DNA from 2 places in the Paenibacillus sp. J22P15 genome. Region 2 is predicted to be linked to the other one. Evidence: riboswitches for the same ligand, from Rfam matches in the RefSeq annotation. Region 2 holds a riboswitch; the other holds the start of a gene.

Region 1 (9,568 bases), 170 kb from region 2:
GTGCTTTGTCAACATCGATTTCACCGTAGCCAAAATAGTCGTCTTTTCCTTTTGTTCCCAAGTCAATGGCTGATTTTCTCATTATCTCCATAACCTCAACATTAGTGAGCTTCGGATTGACGGAACGAATCAAACCAGCTAAAGCTGCAACATGCGGACTTGCCATTGATGTACCTGACAATGCTGCATATTGACTGCCAGGATAGGTGCTTGCGATGCTGTCTCCAGGAGCTGCAACGTCAATATAATCACCGTAATTAGAGAAAGAAGCTTTTTCCTTGCTGCTGTTAGTGGCAGCTACAGCAAATACTTCCGGATAAGCAGCCGGGTAACCCGGGCGATCCGTATTGTCATTGCCGCTGGCTGCGATCATAACGACATCATGCTCATATGCGTACTTAATGGCATCATGTAGAAAATCTGCCTGAGCATAGTTGCCTAAGCTCATATTAATTACTTTGGCACCATGATCAACTGCCCAAATAATGCCTTGTGCAACGGAATAGGTTGAACCCGCGCCGCTGCTGTCCAAAACTTTGACAGGCATAATATTATTGTACCAAGAGACCCCTGCAACTCCTTCATTATTGTTTACCTTAGCGCCAATAATTCCAGCCACATGCGTGCCGTGGCCAACATCATCATCCGGTGCAGCATTCTCATCTACGATATTGGTGCCTTTGATAAGTTTACCCTCTAGATCAGGGTGATTGCTTTGAACACCTGTATCAAGCACGGCAATAATGACTTTGTCACTGCCTTTATTTATACCCCAGCCCTTTTCCGTTTCAATTGAAGGCAAATTCCATTGATATTCAGAATACAGTGCATCATTTGGAACGATTGCTGCTGAAGTCTCGTTCGTCAAATATAAGTAATGAGGCTCCGTATATTCTGTATTCCAAGTTTTCTTGAAATATTGAACGAGCTGCTCAGTTTCCATATTTCTGGAGCGGAAGATAAAAGTATCACCGACATGTTTAACTGACTCAGCATTAATATCACGTTTTACTCGTTCAAGCTCGTTAGTCGAAAGCGGCTTAACGAAATGAACAACGACATCACGAACATGATAGTGGCTGGCATTCCCATTGTCCTCACCGGTGCGAACTGTTGTATCCTTTGTAGAATTCGGCTTCACTGATTCAATTTTGTAATTACCTTCTGCAGGGTATGGAACAAGTCTAAGGTTGCGCATTTGATGCTGTTCCACTGATTTCAAAATGTCTTGCTTGATGACGCCAACAACACCAATACCGCTGTGCTTGGAGTCTGGCACTCCCAGCACCATATAGCGGCTTCCATTTTTAGCAGTAAATGAAGGAGATTCAAACCTCGCTCCTTTACTTACTTGTGATTTGGCATCAGCTACATAAGTTTGAACTTGGTTATTTTCAGTTGGCGGCAAGGTTCCGCGGTTCACGCTTCTTTTACCTGAGATCCAGCTAATGTAGGACATGTGCATATGTTCATGCATCATTTGCTTAATGTGTTGATCCGCTTCATGCTTGGAGCCCATACTTGAGTTCATCAACTTCTGAAAATCTTTGGAGCATTCGGTTGAGCATAACATAGCAGTTCCTTTCATGTCCGACTGCAGCGCGGAAATTTTGAGGGTTTGCTCACGCTTAGTGGAGAAGCTTGACGTTTTTGGCGTCTTTTCGACCTCCTTTGGAGAAAACATTGGTGTCATTGGTATTAACAGCGCGGCTAAAGCTAAAATTGTAAGGCCGCCAATCCATTTTCTTTGCATGCTGGAAACCTCCATTGATCGTTCTAAATTCGAGCTAAGTCTACTGAGTAGGTTCGGATTCCAAGGCGGAAAATATGCGAGCGAATCGTTTAATCGCCAGTACCACTTAATTGTAATTTGTGGTACGATAGTTATGATTGTAGATTTATGTGTGTCTGGATTATGAAAGGGGAACTACCTATATGGCAACTGCTAACGTCAAAGCACTAACGGAATCAACTCGCACAAAGCTAAAGGATGCGTTAAGTCAACTTGAACCGTTTCTTAATAACAATTCCTTGATCCAATTAACCAGCGAAGATGATGGAGAAGAAGCACATAATTTTTACAAAGGCCTACTATCTGATTTGAGACATTTATTGGTGTTTTCTGAAGTCTCGGTTGAAAAGCTGGGTGTATTGCTCAGACGCCCCAATTTCGATACAGATTATGCAGAACGCGTGCTGTATGAAGTTTATCATCAATGCGTAAGCGCGTTTTTCTACCCGAAAAACGAATGTTATTCCGAAGATGGCCGTTACGCATATACAGGTCAGGATGCGATTCGTTTCCGTTTTAAACCGAATCGTGATTCGCGCGGTATCGTACTTAACGTTTCTAAAGTATTCGAGGAGCTGCGTGATGAGTTGGCGTATTACGAAAATGACTACATGACTCAGCGTCGTATGCAAGGACAAAAATAAGGCAGAATGAATCACCTTCGGTCAGGGAAACTTGATAGTGGAGGTGATTTTTTTATGCCAAAAGGCGTGTCTTGTAGTGTCGCTAACTGCAGCTTCTGGAAAGAAGGCAACAATTGTGGAGCTAGTGCAATCAACATCGAAATCGATCAACATGCAGGCGCCAATTTAAATGAAGAGTTTGCCGGAGATGACCTTGGACTATTTCATCAGGATCAAGCTGAGCAATCAGGAGCAACATGCTGTCTTACCTTTAAACCGAAGGAGTGATGATCGATGGGTGAATATGATGACGATAATAAATTATTGTTGGATAATCGAGATCGATCAGAACGTTCAAGCCATCCAGTTGTGGGGACAGATAGCTTGATTGATGCGAATGAAGAAATGGCTGCTGATTTTGCAGTCAGCAATCCTGTAGTACATGCGGGGCGGAGAGAAGACCGGTATGAGGAAAGTGAAGAGCGAGTAGATGCCCATTCGGGCGGCTATGCGCTAGGCTGGGTAGCGCTTGTATTTGCAATTGCGTCTTGGTTCATATGGCCAGTATTGATGGGTGCTACTGCAGCCGTACTTGGCTATATGGCTTACCGACAAGGCGCACGCGGGCTTGGCGGTTGGTCTATGGCGATCGGAGCTATTGCTTTAGCATTAAATTTAATCATCGTACCTCTTTATTACGCAATAACCTAACACACAAAAAAATGTCCGATACGCAGCAACAACGTTTCTTTGGAATTAATCACTCATAATAATAAAAAAATGACCATCCAATTGCTTTGAAATTGGATGGTCATTTTGCATTAAGAAGTACATATGGTTATCCATTTCGATCTTAGTATGTTCATGCGAGCTGGATTACGTTTATTTGAGTGCTTGCTCACGATGCTTCTGCACCTCTACATTCAAAGCAAGCATCTCTCGATCGAGCAAATGAATCATGTCGGCAGAGCCTTTGAGCTGCTGCTGTATGTGTGGCGGAATTTGTTCATTAAATTTATAATAGATCTTATGCTCGAGACTAGCCCAGAAATCCATGGCGATCGTACGAATTTGTATTTCAACGAGAACATTTTCTGTACGGTCTGTTAGAAACACAGGTATTTCAATAAGTAAATGAATACTCTGATAGCCATTGGGCTTCGGATTAATCACGTAGTCCTTCAGCTCAACGACACGAACATCACTTTGCTTGCTAATCATATCAACGATTTGATAAATGTCTGTAGAGAAGGAACAGATGACGCGAACACCGGCAATATCACGGATATGCTCTTTTGCGTCCTCAAGCGTAATCGGCAGCCCTTTGCGCTGCAGCTTCTGCATGACGCTCTCCGGCGCTTTAATTCGGGTCTTCATATGTTCGATTGGATTGTAGTCGTGAATAAATTGAAATTCTTCATTTAAAATGTTAAGTTTCGTTTCTACGGCATCAAGCGCAAATTTATAAGTTAGAAAAAAATGAGCCCATTGCTTTAATTGATTCGTCTTCATATGCAAATCACTCCTGATATAACAAATATATATATGTGTAATTAGTACGTTGAACGGTTTCGACAAGGTGAGAATCGTTGTATTATTATAATGGTCGATATTATATGCCAAGTCAAATTTTATAGCCAGCTCAAATGTAAACTGATGGGAGAGTTAACAATGATGATAGACATCCAGAACGTTTCATGGGAACAAAACAATAATAAAATACTGCAGCATATAAATTGGAAAGTGCGTAAAGGTGAGCATTGGAGTCTGCTTGGTCTTAACGGCTCCGGGAAAACAACGCTGTTGAATATGATCAATGGTTATATATGGCCATCCGATGGCAGCATGTCGGTACTTGACAATAAATTTGGTGAATTTGATTTACGCGAGCTTCGTAAAAGTATTGGCTGGGTGAGCACATCGCTGCAGCAGAAGCTGTATGGATCTGAGACTGCAATAAAAACGGTACTTAGCGGCAAGTTTGCCACCATTGGATTATATGATCAAACGGATTCGGAGGATTTGAGCCAAGCTGAAGCTTTAATGAGGTCGCTTGGATGTACGGCCTTTATGGACCGTTCATATAACACGTTGTCACAAGGAGAAAAGCAGCGTGTATTAATTGCAAGAGCGCTAATGGCTTCGCCAAAGCTGCTAATATTAGATGAGCCGTGTACGGGTCTCGATGTATTTGCACGCGAGCAGCTGCTGCAAATGGTTGCTGCTGTAGCTTCGGGGGAGAATGCTCCAACCGTTATCTATGTTACCCATCATGTGGAAGAGATTTTACCTTGCTTTACAAAAACATTGTTAATTAAGGACGGGGAAGTATTTGCGGCTAATAACACCTCTGATGTACTGACATCTGAAGTGATGAGTAAGTTTTTTGGAGTAGCAGTAGATATCGAGCGGCGTGAGGGGCGAAACTGGCTATCTGTTAAGGGCGACTTATGGAATTAGTGCTGCAAGAACCGCAGCTGCAGCCAGAGCCTCCGAAATCGAGCAGATTGAAAAAAACGAAAACTTGGTTAAGCAGTCGATATGTGCTGAGGAATGAACGAGACCACTATGTATCACGTATAGCTACTGGGAGCACAGCGTTATTCGCTTCATTTGCTATAGTGACTGCAGCGTTAGGCATGCCAACAGGATTAGGTACAGCTATTGATATACTTATTTTTTTGATTCTTAATATTGCCGCTATGAGTATATCAGCGATATTGTTATCATTCGTATTTAATATGATGTATATACCGATTCCAAGAAGATTTGCAGCAGTATGGACATACGCGACAATAGAGACATACTTGATTTTATATTTTGCCGAGCTGGGCATTCTCATGTCGGCTATTATAGCGCTAGCTTTCACGGTAACAGGCGCTGTTGCAGGATTCCTAATGGGCGGCCTTTCGAAAATGAAAATAAAGCGCTGGGGCAAGTTAGTCCTAGTGCTTGGAACAGCCTCAGCTGCAGCTGTGGGATATGTGGTCGTTGATTGGCCTGGTTACGCAGTAGAGTCACAAAGAGCGGATGTACAATTGGATGTTAATTCCGATCATGTGACGACGATGACTGCTGCGAATCCAGCAGAGCTCGGGGCATTGAATTTTCAAACGTTCAGTTATGGAAGCGGCCTGGACAAGCATAGAGTGATTTTTGGAGATGAGGTTGATGTTACGTCATCTGTGGTTGATGCTTCAGCATATATTTCGAAGTGGTCAGCACTGAAAACGAGGTTTTGGGGATTCGATGAGCATGCTTTGCCTTTGAATGGCCGTGTATGGATGCCGGAGGGTCAAGGACCTTTTCCGATTACACTCATCGTTCATGGCAATCATCTCATGGAGGATTTCTCTGATGCGGGTTATCGTTATTTAGGAGAGCTGCTTGCTAGTCAAGGGATAATAGCTGTTTCAGTGGATGAAAATTTCTTGAACTATTCCGTGTGGTCAGGTATTCCGAATAATGATATGAAGGTGCGAGCTTGGGTACTCCTTAAGCATTTGCAGCAAATTAAAACGTTCAGTGAAGAAGAAGGAAATCCCTTCAGCGGACATGTAGATATCAAACGGGTCGCTTTGATCGGACATTCCAGGGGTGGACAAGCCGTTGCTATGGCAGCTGATGCAGATCGATGGTTTAAAGAAGATAAATCATTGGAAAGTCTAAACGAGATTGATATCGAATCTGTAGTTGCAATAGCACCAACGGATAAGCAAGTTGATGATAAATCTGCTCGCTTGACTGATGTTAATTATTTGACGCTTCAAGGTGCGAGAGATGCTGATGTGAACAATTTTTATGGTGATCGCCAGTACAGCAGAACGAAGTTTGAAGAGCGATCAGATCAATTTAAGGCAGCTTTGTATATTGCGGATGCCAATCATAGTCAGTTCAATTCAGACTGGGGAAGAATGGATGAGCGTCCACCTGGAGGTTTGTTCTTAAATCGAAGAAATTTGTTGAAAGCTGCCGAACAGCGTCAAATTTCCAAGGTGTATGTATCAGCTTTCTTGCAAGCAACCTTGCTCGGAGAAACGGGCTACAGGCCTCTTTTTGAAGATTATCGATCTGGATTAGCTTGGCTGCCGGATACCGCTTATTCAAATCGTTATGAATCTTCCGAGTTCAATGAGATTACTCGGTATGACGACGGAAGGCAAAAAAATGCGCTTAAGGGCGGCGGCAAAGCCAGTGTTACAGGAATGACGGAGTGGAAAATTGCTTCTGCTGAGGACCGTGACGGGAAAAGTAAAGGTACGAAAGGGATCGAGCTTGCATGGTCTGAGCCTGGTGCGGAGTATGCACTCGATATTACTGCAAAAACGAACGAGGAAACTGCCGCACTAGCGGATGGCAACCTAGTATTCTCGATGGCAAATCTTGAGCGTGATTTGATCGAAAAAGAAGAAAAGGCAGCATCGTCAAATGATGCTGTAGCGGAGCCCGAGCAGCCGCCGCTTCCAATCATTGAAATCGAACTGACTACGACTGAGGGGGAGAGCCGAGAACTGGTGCTGGACGAGGTTATGCCGGTGGCTCCGCCAACATACACAGCGTTTATGTCAATTCCGTGGCTGGAGGAACGCGTAAAGGAGGAAAAATATAAGGAGTCTACTGAACCTGTATTTCAAACCTATATGCTGCCGCTTGAGCTATTCAGTTCTGACGTATTATCGATCAAAGCAGATGAGATTAGCCGAATTACGTTTCGTTTCGTCAATGGCCCAGGTAAAGTAATGCTTGATGATATCGGATTTATGTCATAAGTAAGGATAAAATAAGAAAGCGGGATGCCTGGCAGAAGGCATCCCGCTTTTACAGCTTTATATGAATATGCAGCGTCCTTGGCTTATGAAATAGCTTAGCTCGCTGCGCTTTCCTTTTCATCTTTAAAGGTAAAGCTTCTTGCTGCGTATAAGAATGGTGTTGAACAAATCGATACGATAAATTTAATGACATAAGTCGACAGAAAAATGGAGAGCCAAAGCTTGCTGTCGTATCCTGGCGCACCTGCGAAAGCAATGGTGCAAAAAATAAAAGTATCAACAAGCTGACTGACTGCAGTGCTTCCATTATTGCGAATCCAAAGCTGATTCGGAGCAGGGCACAATCGCTTTAATGTCGAATAAATTTTGACGTCTAGGAATTGGCTGACAAAATAAGCACATAAACTCGCTAAAGCAATTCGTGGCATTAACCCGAATAAGGTTTCCATAGCGCCTTGAACCTGAAGCGGGAACTCTTCGTTTAAAGGATTAAACAGAAGTGCCATTTGCATAATAATGGTCGTAGTGATAAGTGTAAAGAAACCGAACCAAACCGCTTTTTTGGCTGCTTTCTCACCATACTTCTCATTAAGTAGGTCTGAGGCTAAATAAATTGTGCCGTACATCGTGTTGCCGAGCGTAATTGCAATGATCATGCCGAAAGCGTGGATGTCGATTGTTTTCACAACTTGAATGTTAGCTAGCACTGTCGCCATGCCGATCCAAGCATAAATGCCGATCCGACCAAAAAAACGATAGGAAAGAAGAAATAACGAAAAATGCACGAGCATGAAGATCGCACCGAACCATAAATTAAACATATTGCATGTTTCCTCCTAGTTTTGTTAACGCGGGAGTTTTCGAACCGCGAATAGTATGACTGATGTGTATGTTGACTTGTTTTTCTGCCTTTGTCATTATAAACGCTTCTATGGAGCGGGGCAATAACTTTTCAAAGCTGTATCAATTGGACGACAGAAGATGGTAAAATGGATGATACGTTTTAAAACATGGTATGCCAAAGACTTGGTTAACCTTACTAATAAGCTAAGGGGTGGTATTGTGACTAATTCTAATGATCAGCTGGAGCAAGAGCAGCAGCGTGTAAAAGAAGTGACGGATATCATTCGCACTCGCATAGAACAATTTAGCGGTCAAATTAGCGGTATGCGCGAGGATATCGTTGATATTCGGCGTAATTTCTGGGATGATGTAACACTTAATTTCGAGGATGTGGCTGAATCAGCAGAATCGCATGCTAGCATGAAGCAGCAAGCAGAAGTGCTCTCAGAGCGAGAAAGAAGTCATCGGCACGCGGAAGAACAGCTGAAAACACTTTATAAGCTGGAGCATTCCCCTTATTTCGGAAGAATTGATGTGCAAGAGGAAGGCCAAGCGGAATCAGAGGCGATCTATTTAGGTGTAGGCTCTCTGCTGGATGAAAGTTGCGATGAGTACCTGATCTACGATTGGCGCGCGCCTGTATCAAGTCTTTATTACGATTATGGTCCTGGACCTGTGAAATATGAAACACCAAGCGGGTCAATCGCGGGCGATATGTCGCTCAAGCGTCAATTTATAATACGTGATGCCCAAATTCGCAGCATGTTTGATACAGGCGTCACAATCGGTGATGAGCTGCTTCAGGAAGTACTAGGCAAGCAGTCTGATGCCCAAATGAAGAGCATTGTAGCTACGATTCAGCGTGAGCAAAACCGTATTATTCGTAATGAAAGTGCAAGACTTCTCATCGTACAAGGCGCTGCCGGAAGCGGGAAAACATCTGCAGCTCTCCAACGTGTTGCCTATCTGCTTTACCGTTATCGCGGTTGGTTAAATGCCAATCAAATCGTTTTGTTTTCTCCTAATCCAATGTTCAACAGTTATGTGGCAACGGTGCTGCCTGAGCTTGGCGAGCAAAATATGCAGCAAACGACGTATCAGCAGTATTTGGAGCACCGACTAGGCCAAACGTTTGCGCTGGAAGACCCTTTCTCACAGATGGAATATACGCTGGCAGCTGTTGAGGAACAAGGCTATGATGCTAGGATTGCTGCTATTACTTATAAATCAAGCCTCTTATTTATGCATTTAATCGATCGTTATGCAATTGAGCTAGGTGAATCGGGCCTCGCCTTTAAGTCGGTAACATTTAAGGGCCGCACCTTAATTTCAGCATCAGCAATCGCAGAGCAATTTTATTCGCATGATCGTTCAATCTCAATTGGCAATCGTATGCGCTTTACATCGGAATGGATGCTAAGAGAGCTGACGAGACTAAGCCGCGAGGAACGCGAACAGGACTGGGTTCAAGATGAGATTGAGCTGCTTGATCAAGAAGCCTATGTGAAAGCATTTGAAGATCTCGAGAAAAAGAAACATTT
Region 2 (9,568 bases):
AGCGATTAGAAGGCAGCTGAATTCCATTGGCGAAGATTTGGAACCCTCTGCTGTTAAGACTGGCATGTTGTTTAGCGTAGAAATAATCGAGATCGTAGCCGCAAAAATAAAACAATATCAATGGAAAAATCTCATCATTGACCCTGTAATGATTGCCAAAGGCGGCTCGCCCTTGCTACAGCAGGAAGCCGTTCAAACACTGATTAAGCATTTGCTGCCGCTCGCGCTTGTTGTTACTCCAAATATTCCAGAAGCTGAGCTGCTCGCAGGTATGCCAATAAGTACGCTCAGTGACCGTGAGGAAGCTGCGCGGATATTAAAGCAAATGGGCTCGCGTTATGTTGTCATAAAAGGCGGCCATGATATAAGCGGAGATCGTCTTGTTGATCTAATCTATGATGGTGAGCGCTTCGTCTATTTGGAAAGCGATCGTATTGCTACTAAGCATACGCATGGCACTGGTTGCACGTTCTCTGCTGCTATTACCGCAGAGGTCGCTCAAGGGAAATCCGTTCATGATGCGATTAGAACAGCCAAATGCTTCATTCAAGCAGCTATTGAAGACCAAATCGGGATCGGCGGCGGGCATGGTCCAACCAATCATTTTGCTTATAAGCAAAGGCAGCTCTCACGAAGATGACTGCTGATCTTATACCGAATGCCTGACAATAGGTCGATTGGAAATATAGATCTAAAATATAGATCTATACTCACCAAATCAGCGCTTTTGGCAAAAATAGGACTAGATGCTAGACTTAATGTGGCCCAAAACCCACCCGATGGCTTTTTATTCGTCATTCCAGTAAATATAGATCTAAATTATAGATCTATTCTCACCAAACCAGCGCTTTAGATGAAAATAGGTCTAGAAGATAGACTTAATATCACTCACAACCTACCTATTGACTCACAATAAAAGCGTTCCAACAAAAAAATGGCGGTGCAAGGATTTCCCCTTGCACCGCCATTTTTCAATTACTGCTCCATATATCTTTTACCAATCATAAACATTTTAAGAAGATAGCTTTTACTTTTCCTCCTGCTCCATCTGCAGCAAGAAGGGCTCATTCACATTGTTCATACGGCTATATTCAGCTTGTGATGCGCCTGGAGCTGCAAGAGCTCGTACCGGAGTAACACCAAAGTTCGTTAACGCTGACGCTATTGTGCAAAGCAGCACTGACATACATATCGCATTTTTAATCATCATCGGTTCACCCATTCTCTAGTATCTCTTACTTAAGTATAGACAAAAAGAGAATAATTGAAATAGACTCTGGGCAGGATATTACCTAGACCTTAGACGGGCAACCAAGGGGACATCTACCATAGATGTCTCTTTTGTCCTAGTCTCAGGTACAAGCAAAAATTAACGATTATCCACTTTCTCTGGATATAAATCATGGTTCATGAGCCGATGCTCCGCCATTTGCTCGTACTTTGTACCAGGCTGCCCCCAATTGCAATAAGGGTCGATGGAAATGCCGCCGCGTGGTGTAAACTTACCCCAAACCTCAATATAGCGGGGATTCATCAGTGCAATAAGATCATTCATAATGATATTCATGCAATCCTCGTGGAAATCACCATGGTTCCGGAAGCTGAATAAGTATAGCTTCAGCGACTTGCTCTCTACCATTTTTTGAGCGGGAATGTATGAGATATAGATAGTTGCAAAATCCGGCTGTCCTGTCATTGGACAAAGACTCGTAAATTCCGGACAATTAAATTTCACAAAATAATCCCGATTCGGATGCTTATTATCAAAGGCCTCCAAAATTTCCGGTGCATAGTTAAACAAATATTGCGTTCCTTGATTGCCGAGCAGCGTCACACCGTTCAGCTCCTCTTTGTTTCTTCCTTCCATGCTCGTTTCCACCTTTCTTACTTTAATTATATTTCAGACACCCTTTTTATTCCCCCATACCCATGTATGAAGCTGCGGGAGAACGTGCACCCGCTTTAAATCAGCGTTTGGCATAACCTTCTCAATCAGCCACTCATAACGCTCTACCAAATATGGAAGCATAAGCTTCGGCTCCGTTTCCTGCAAGTTGCTATTGCCCGCTTGCAAATAAAACGGAACCATCGGGTAGCGTAAGTGAACATAGGTCGCATACTCCAAATCCTCATCATCAAAAACGACGATCTTCAAACTAAAGCTAGTTGACTTGCTTTTCAAATTGGATACGATTTCGTCGAGTTTGGACCAGTCGGTCTTCATACCTGAGCTCGGTGGTTTAGGTGATAAAGTCAGCTCATCAATTGACCAAAACCAATCCTGCCAGCGACTGCCTTGTGTCTCTAGCGCAACGCTGATGCTTTGTTTATGAAGCTCATTCACTAATACGTCCAGCTGAGTGAGCAGCGCGGGATTACCGCCCGAAATCGTTACATGCTCAAACGTTTTTCCGCCGATTCCTTTAAGTTCATCTATAATTTCATTTGCCGTCAGCATTCGTATCTCTTCTTTGCCGCTGCCATCCCAAGTAAATGCCGAATCACACCAAGAGCAGCTATAATCGCAGCCCGCAGTACGAACGAACATCGTTTTGCGGCCAATGACCATGCCTTCTCCCTGAACGGTCGGTCCAAACACTTCCATAACAGGAATTCGTTTGTTATCTGGCATTGTTAGACCTCCATCCGCTTCGGACGATAGATACAGTAGCTCGTCGGCGTTTCTCGGAGATATACTTGAACACACTGAGGCCGATTTACAGTGCCATCTAAATAGCGTTGCACGATGTCGGCAATTGTTCGTGCCACCACTTCAGTCGTAGGAAAACGGTCGGGCAATACATTACTGAAGCTTTCTTCGTCATCATTAAGTAAAGAATGATCGAAACGATCATGAATCAACCGTTTAATTATCGCGAAATTGACAAGAAAGCCTGATTCATCAAGCTCATCTCCCACAACCGTCACATTGGCATAGTACGTATGACCATGAATCTCTCGACATTTACCAGCTTCCTCAGCGGGAACAAAGTGTGCCGCCGCAAAATGAAAATCTTTGTTGAGTTCATAACAATAGCTATGCTGCACTACTGGATAAATCTGCTGCATCATCATTGCTTCACCTTGAGCAGATAATCATCCAGCCCATTCCTACGAAGCTGACAAGCCGGACACTCTCCGCAGCCATCCGCCATTATGCCGTTATAGCAAGTTAACGTCCGTGTACGTACAAATTCGAATGCACCAAGCTCCGCTGCAAGCTCCCATGTTTCAGCTTTATTCAGCCACATCAGAGGTGTATCGATTACAAACGGGTAATCCATCGATAAGTTCAACGTCACATTCAACGACTTCACGAAGATATCCCGGCAATCGGGGTACCCGCTAAAGTCCGTTTCGCATACGCCTGTTACGATATGTTTCGCGCCAAGCTGCTTTGCCAGCACCGCTGCAAAAGTTAGAAATAAAAGATTACGTCCATCGACGAAGGTGGTTGGAAGCTCCCCTTCTTTTTGCTCGATCGCGATCTCTTCTCTTGTGAGCGCATTAGGAGCTAATTGATTAAGTAGAGACATATCCAGTATGTGATGCTTAATCTTTAGTTCCTTGGCAATATCCGCTGCACATTCGAGCTCAAGCTTATGCCTCTGCCCATAGTTGAAAGTAACGGCCTCTACTTCCGAGAATCGCTCCATTGCCCAAAATAAACATGTCGTGCTGTCCTGACCGCCGCTGAACACAACGACTGCTTTTTCCTTTTTCATGCTGCATCTCCCTCTCTTAGTTGAGAAGATCGAGATCGCTTGTCATCCTTCATATGTAGATAAAAAACCAAAGAAACGGCGCGAAGCGTTGTGGAACCCGCTTCGCGCCGAACGCGAAAACGACGATGTCACCTGATGGGACAATCGTTTCGCATAGTTTTTTATAGAGGGAGTTCGCGAACCTCTCCCGATAGCTAATATTGTCTTTAGACAATAGCATCGGAGTTTCTTCTTCAGTTGTTCATTCTCAAAACTATAGCACAGCTTCATCATTAAAGAAACATACAGTAATTAACTGCGACGTGACAGGCAATGCCTACGCGCCAACGTCCTTCAGCTTCGTTAATGTCCTTAGAACATGATCGATTAGATCCGGGATGTCCTCCATTTGCTCTTCGCTAATCTTACGACTAAAGCTCAGCTCAATAACATTCCAATAAACAGGTGCTTCGGAACCGTATAGATAACTAATGGTTTGTGTAGGCTCAATATCCGGCTCCCAAATATGCTGCATCACTTGTTTAATTTCATCGCATTGCTTCGCAACATTAATCATCTGCATGAAAAAACGTATACGCAGCGTACATGCCGGTGTCTCACCCGTCAGCTCCAATATTTCAGCTGCCAAATCCTTCAGGGACGCAGTAAGCTGAATTTCTGCAGACACCTCTCCGTACTCAGCCAGCTTAAATTGAAGCGTGAATTCGCGCGACATAACCGCAAGCTCCAAACGATCTATCCGATTAATGATATCTATCTTTCGATCCAGCGTATCCAAATCATACAGCTGATTCTCGAAGGCTACTTTCAAGTTTTCATAAACAGTTGGATCAAACATCGATTTCCCTCACTTTTGAATACATTCTCGTCTTCGTTATTGTAGTCGATAAGAGCAATAGAATCGAGCCTTCTTAGCTTTTTTCGTGTTTTGAACTATACCAGCGGAAGGTTTTGTAATATTATTGCAATAAAGAAACGGGGTGCAGCAAGGATGAAAATTGCCTTTATTTTATTTAACGGAGTAACTTTCTTGGATTTCGTAGGCTTCTACGATGTGATCACTCGCTTTAAGTATTTTGAAGCAACGAAACAATTCACCTGGGATATCTGCGCACTGCAGGAAGAAATTACGGATGAGCTTGGCATGACAATTAAAGTCAATCAAATCAAACCAGATCTAGCGCAGTATGATCTTATCTTCATACCTGGAGGGCTTGGAACAAGAGCACTGAGATATGATGAGTCATTTACAGCATGGATGAAGGAAGCAGCACAGGCACAATACCTCATCTCCGTTTGCACAGGCTCATTACTGCTTGGTGCAGCTGGCTATTTGACAAATAAAAAAGCGACCACGCATCCTTACGCCTATGATCTATTGAAACCTTACTGCAATGAAGTTATTCACTCCCGTATTGTGCGAGACGGCAATGTCATTACGGCTGGAGGCGTCGCCACTTCTATTGATTTAGGCCTTTATGTCATTGGGCTTTTCTTATCGGAGCATGATGTAAAAAACATAAAAAAACAAATGGATTATCCCTACGAAATGGAAGACCTAGCGACTTATTAATCGTCTACGAGTGATGCATTATCGGTTATCGATAAAATAGACGGAGGTGAAACGTTGAGTACAATTGATACAGTTATCTTTGACCTCGACCAAACATTGCTTGATAAAGAGCAATCTTTGATCAACTTTGCAAAATATCAGTACAAACAATTTTCTTTACATCGTTTCATTGCCGACAAGAGTATTTTCATTGCGAAGTTCACACAATTAAATAACATTGTCATGCCCAAAGAGGAAGTTTATAACGAGTTGATCGAAATCTTCAGTCTGGAGAAAACATTATTTAATACACTATTGGATGATTTAAATAGTAATTTCCATTTATACAGTATCGGATTTTCGGGCTTGAATGAAATGCTTCACACTTTAAAGGCAAGTGGTTATAAATTAGGTATGATTACGAATGGCAGAGAGTTTTATCAAAGAAACAAAATTATTTCACTTGGCATAATGGAGTTTTTTGATGATATTGTCATTTCAGGAGCAGTCAATTTGAGAAAACCGGATCATGCTATTTTTCAACTTTCACTTTCTAATTTGAATTCTTCATCTGAACGGTCCGTTTTCATTGGTGATAATCTGAAGGCTGATATCATTCCTTCTAATGAAGTCGGGATGCGAACGATACTAAAAAGCAATGACTATACTCATAACTATCAAGGTGCTATTTGTAATGATTTATTTGAGATCCCTACATTAATCAAAGGTTTTTTCTAAAAAAAGCGAGAGGACAGCCGTTAAGCTGTCCTCTCGCGTTTCTTTTTAAGGGGATACCTGAGCATTGCCGATTCCAAATTTGAATGAAATCAAATGAGTATTTTCGCCAAAATTTGCGTTAAGCGTGGAATTCCGTATACTAATAGATAGGAATCATATAGGAGCTACTTACTAATTGAGGTGACACAAGTGGACGAATTAAAAAAGGCCTATGAGACAATGGGGCTGCCAGAACTTGCGGCCAAAGAAGAAGTGGAAAAGCGTTATACGATACTTATGCGCCAATCCCGTTCTAGAACACAGCACCAGAAGGACGATGCAGGGGATTCTGATGATTCTTTTGCAAGCGTTACACAAGCGTATCGGCTAATTCTCGATTATGAGGATCGTAAGTTAACGGATGCGTTCAACGAACAAGAATACGGAAAATTCAAGAAAATGGCTGGACAAGCTCAGAAAATGGATCATTTCTGGCGCTATTACAAACTTCACACGCTTGGGGCAATTGCAGCAGTAGCACTTATTATTTATGGCGTGATCAGCTTTATGAACTACCGCGAAGAGCAAGAGCGACTTGCTAATCTGCCGCCTGTCGATTTGAGCATCTCATTCATGGGTAATTACATGTTGAAGGATGATGCGCCTGAGAAGGAAGCAATTGAAACCGCTCTTTTGACAGCGTTTCCCGAATGGCAAAGGTTTGTTTCAACATTAACTTTAGTACCTAAGGACCAACAATCCCAATATGCCTATTTGCAGAAAGCAGTGCTCGTCTTAGCAACTGAGCACCCGGATGTATATATTATGGATGAAAGCATTTTTCAGTGGGTCGGAATTCAGGGGGTACTTATGCCGCTGGACGATCTCGTTAACGGTGAGTTAAAGCCGCTGATGAAGGACGAACTTGCTATGAAGCTGAAGACTGATGAAGATACGGAGGAGCATGTGTACGGTATTGACCTAAGCGCCTCTGCCCTAAGTTCTCAGCTTCCGCTATACAAAGAAAACATGGTTATCGGCATTCGCCCGGATAGCAAAAACCCAGAAAAAGCAAAAGAGTTCATTAAAAAATATTTAGCGACTATTGAGTAGCTAGAAAAGAAAATAACCCGATTCCAACAGCCATGATGATGGTTTGTGCGGAGATCGGGTTTTTTTTGATCTAGACGCAGCTGTTATATGATATGAAGCTTGTGTTCGTGCATCCTAGGCTATCTCACTATTGCTACACTGCAGTTTGTGCAATAGAAACCTCCCAGCAGCTTTCTATCTATCTCCACACTGCAGTTTGTGCAATAGAATAGCTTATTCGCACATACATGAACACTTTTCGGGCTAATTCTACTGCATTTCTGCATTGTAGCTTAGCAATCAAGCACTCATGTTAGGTTTCTATTGTACTTTCTGCAATAGGTAATTATTTTTCTTATACATTATTTGAGATATAAGTCCCTCAGCCATCTCTTCCCCACCGTTGCTTAGATAAAAAAAAGCCAGCCGAATAATTTCAGCTGACCATTTATCATGTCGAGATCCAACTATTCTCTATGCGTTTGATTCATTATGCTCATTCTCACCCAAATGCTTCCGCACTATGCTCTCAATATGCTTCAAATGCTGCTTCATCCGTTCCGCTGCAAGCTCTGCATCCTTCTTTTCAATCGCTTCAACGATATCGTAATGCTCATTATAGAGCCGCTCCGCTACCGATGTGCTAGCATACAGCTCAACCCGTCTAATATCGTGAATCGCCGTTTCGATATGATTCATAATCGATTCAAACAGGCGCACCATAATCGAGTTATGTGTCGCCTTCGCAAGCGTCAAATGAAATTGAAGGTCCAACCTTTCCCCCTCGGTCTCATCGCCCGCTACTCGCTGCATCTCTTCAATTAAATGATTTAACAGTCTAAGATCCTCATCCGTACGTTTCACAGCTGCAATGGCGGCGCCCGAAACCTCAAGTGATTCACGAGCTTCCAACAATTCCAGTACCGTTTCGCGGTTCATACGGAGCGATGCGAGCTCAGGAAGCTCCATATCGAGCGGTGCGCTGCTGATAACGCGACAGCCTCCACCTTGCCGAATGTCGATCAGCCCCATCGCTTTCAGTGCGCTAAGCGCTTCACGGGTTGTAGAGCGTCCAACACCAAATTGCTCAGACATTTGCTTCGTAGAGGGCAGCTTATCTCCGACCTTCAGCTTGCCGTCTACAATAAGACGCTTAACTTGTTCAGTTATTTCCTCGTAATGATTTCTCTTCGACAGCTTCTCTACTTCTAATAGCGGAATAATGTCTCACCTCCCATGCGTGAACGGTATACGATATCTTTTAACGAAGCGGTGTCGTTTCTAGTCCAGACCGCGTACGTTCACAGCTAACCAACTAACAACGCATATACAATACCAGGTCCATGCACACCAATGGTCAAGTCATTCTCAATATCGGACGAGCGGCTTGGACCAGTAATAAAATGAATACCAGCTGGCAGTTGTTCGCGCCCAGCTTCATCAAACGTCACGAGCACTTCGCCAAGTCTCGTCTTCAGACGTTCAATCGGGACAATAATGATAAGCACAGTCGGCAGCAGGCTGACGGACCGTCCTTTGTTCGGAGCTGATAATACCGTGACTGAGCCTGTATAAGCAACCGCATGATCCGCAATCACGATGCCAAAATCAGCTTCAGCCGCACGTGCACGCCAATGCTGCTCAGCATCCGTATTCCAAACCGAAACCTGCGAATTTGTCAGCGAGCCTTCAAGGTCGAGCTCATCAAGCTCCGGTTGATTTTGACGAATGATATATTTTGCACTCATTTCCTCAGCCTTCTGCACGATAAAGGTTTTCGCTTCATCCATCGATTGAAGACGGGCTACGTGACCGCCAACCGAGAGGAAATTGTCCGTAAACTGATTAATTCGTTCCTCTTCCGTCCATTCAAATTCCTTCCAGAAATCAGGAGCCCCGCGAAACGGATGCTGCGGCTTCTGCACCATTCTTGGATGTCTGAGCTTGGCAGCAATATCGTTCATAAAATGCTCCTGTTTCGCCCGTGATTCCACTTCAAGCTTCTCCAGCCACTGTTTATGCGTATCAGCCATGACCATGCCCTCCTTTACCCTGCTTCTCTTCAAGCTCACGATTTCGCACAAGCTCCTCCATCCGATTTTGCATCGACGGCTCCATCTGCTTTAAGCCCTGCTTCAGCTCTTGATCAAGCGTATCCCAACGTTCGCGGAACGACTCCTTCGGCAAGCTAGGCGTAACACGGTAAGTGTTCCAGCCTTTCAGCGGACCAAGCTTCGTCTTAATAACTCCACTGCGTACAACGAGCTTCTGACCAAGCTTGCCCAACCGTAGAACGCCGCCAAGGCGGGAGGAATTTCCCATGACGGTCGCAAAGCCCTGCATGCCGATGGACTCTATTTTGCTGCCATTTCCACTCTCTACTTTACGCCTGCGCAAATATACGAGCATATCGTGAAGCGGTATTTTGACCGGACAAGCCTCATAGCAAGCGCCGCATAAGCTGGAAGCATTTGCGATATCA

Evidence for each region. Region 2 has a riboswitch for preQ1 ahead of queC (7-cyano-7-deazaguanine synthase QueC). Riboswitches for the same ligand answer to the same signal wherever they lie in the genome.
Region 1: it holds a riboswitch for preQ1, as region 2 does, so the genes downstream of both, AC0YN6_RS12475 (queuosine precursor transporter) here and queC (7-cyano-7-deazaguanine synthase QueC) in region 2, are expected to answer to the same signal.

Annotation. Positions count from the first base shown of each region.
Region 1 covers NZ_JBWDNT010000004.1:296,525-306,092, forward strand. Annotated here, with positions in the region: gene AC0YN6_RS12440 (S8 family peptidase) at 1-1,753, opposite strand, end outside; gene AC0YN6_RS12445 (YpuI family protein) at 1,936-2,436, shown strand; gene AC0YN6_RS12450 (DUF1540 domain-containing protein) at 2,491-2,703, shown strand; gene AC0YN6_RS12455 (DUF4190 domain-containing protein) at 2,710-3,126, shown strand; gene AC0YN6_RS12460 (GTP pyrophosphokinase) at 3,298-3,927, opposite strand; gene AC0YN6_RS12465 (ABC transporter ATP-binding protein) at 4,087-4,875, shown strand; gene AC0YN6_RS12470 (alpha/beta hydrolase) at 4,866-7,184, shown strand; gene AC0YN6_RS12475 (queuosine precursor transporter) at 7,280-8,005, opposite strand; PreQ1 riboswitch class I at 8,015-8,059, opposite strand; gene helD (RNA polymerase recycling motor HelD) at 8,247-9,568, shown strand, end outside.
Region 2 covers NZ_JBWDNT010000004.1:128,977-138,544, reverse strand. Annotated here, with positions in the region: gene thiD (bifunctional hydroxymethylpyrimidine kinase/phosphomethylpyrimidine kinase) at 1-640, shown strand, start outside; gene AC0YN6_RS11640 (hypothetical protein) at 1,028-1,222, opposite strand; gene queF (preQ(1) synthase) at 1,370-1,867, opposite strand; gene queE (7-carboxy-7-deazaguanine synthase QueE) at 1,901-2,632, opposite strand; gene queD (6-carboxytetrahydropterin synthase QueD) at 2,635-3,072, opposite strand; gene queC (7-cyano-7-deazaguanine synthase QueC) at 3,072-3,725, opposite strand; PreQ1 riboswitch class I at 3,873-3,916, opposite strand; gene AC0YN6_RS11615 (hypothetical protein) at 4,042-4,563, opposite strand; gene AC0YN6_RS11610 (DJ-1/PfpI family protein) at 4,717-5,298, shown strand; gene AC0YN6_RS11605 (HAD family hydrolase) at 5,353-6,015, shown strand; gene AC0YN6_RS11600 (J domain-containing protein) at 6,205-7,107, shown strand; gene AC0YN6_RS11595 (FadR/GntR family transcriptional regulator) at 7,561-8,256, opposite strand; gene AC0YN6_RS11590 (LutC/YkgG family protein) at 8,394-9,119, opposite strand; gene AC0YN6_RS11585 (LutB/LldF family L-lactate oxidation iron-sulfur protein) at 9,112-9,568, opposite strand, start outside.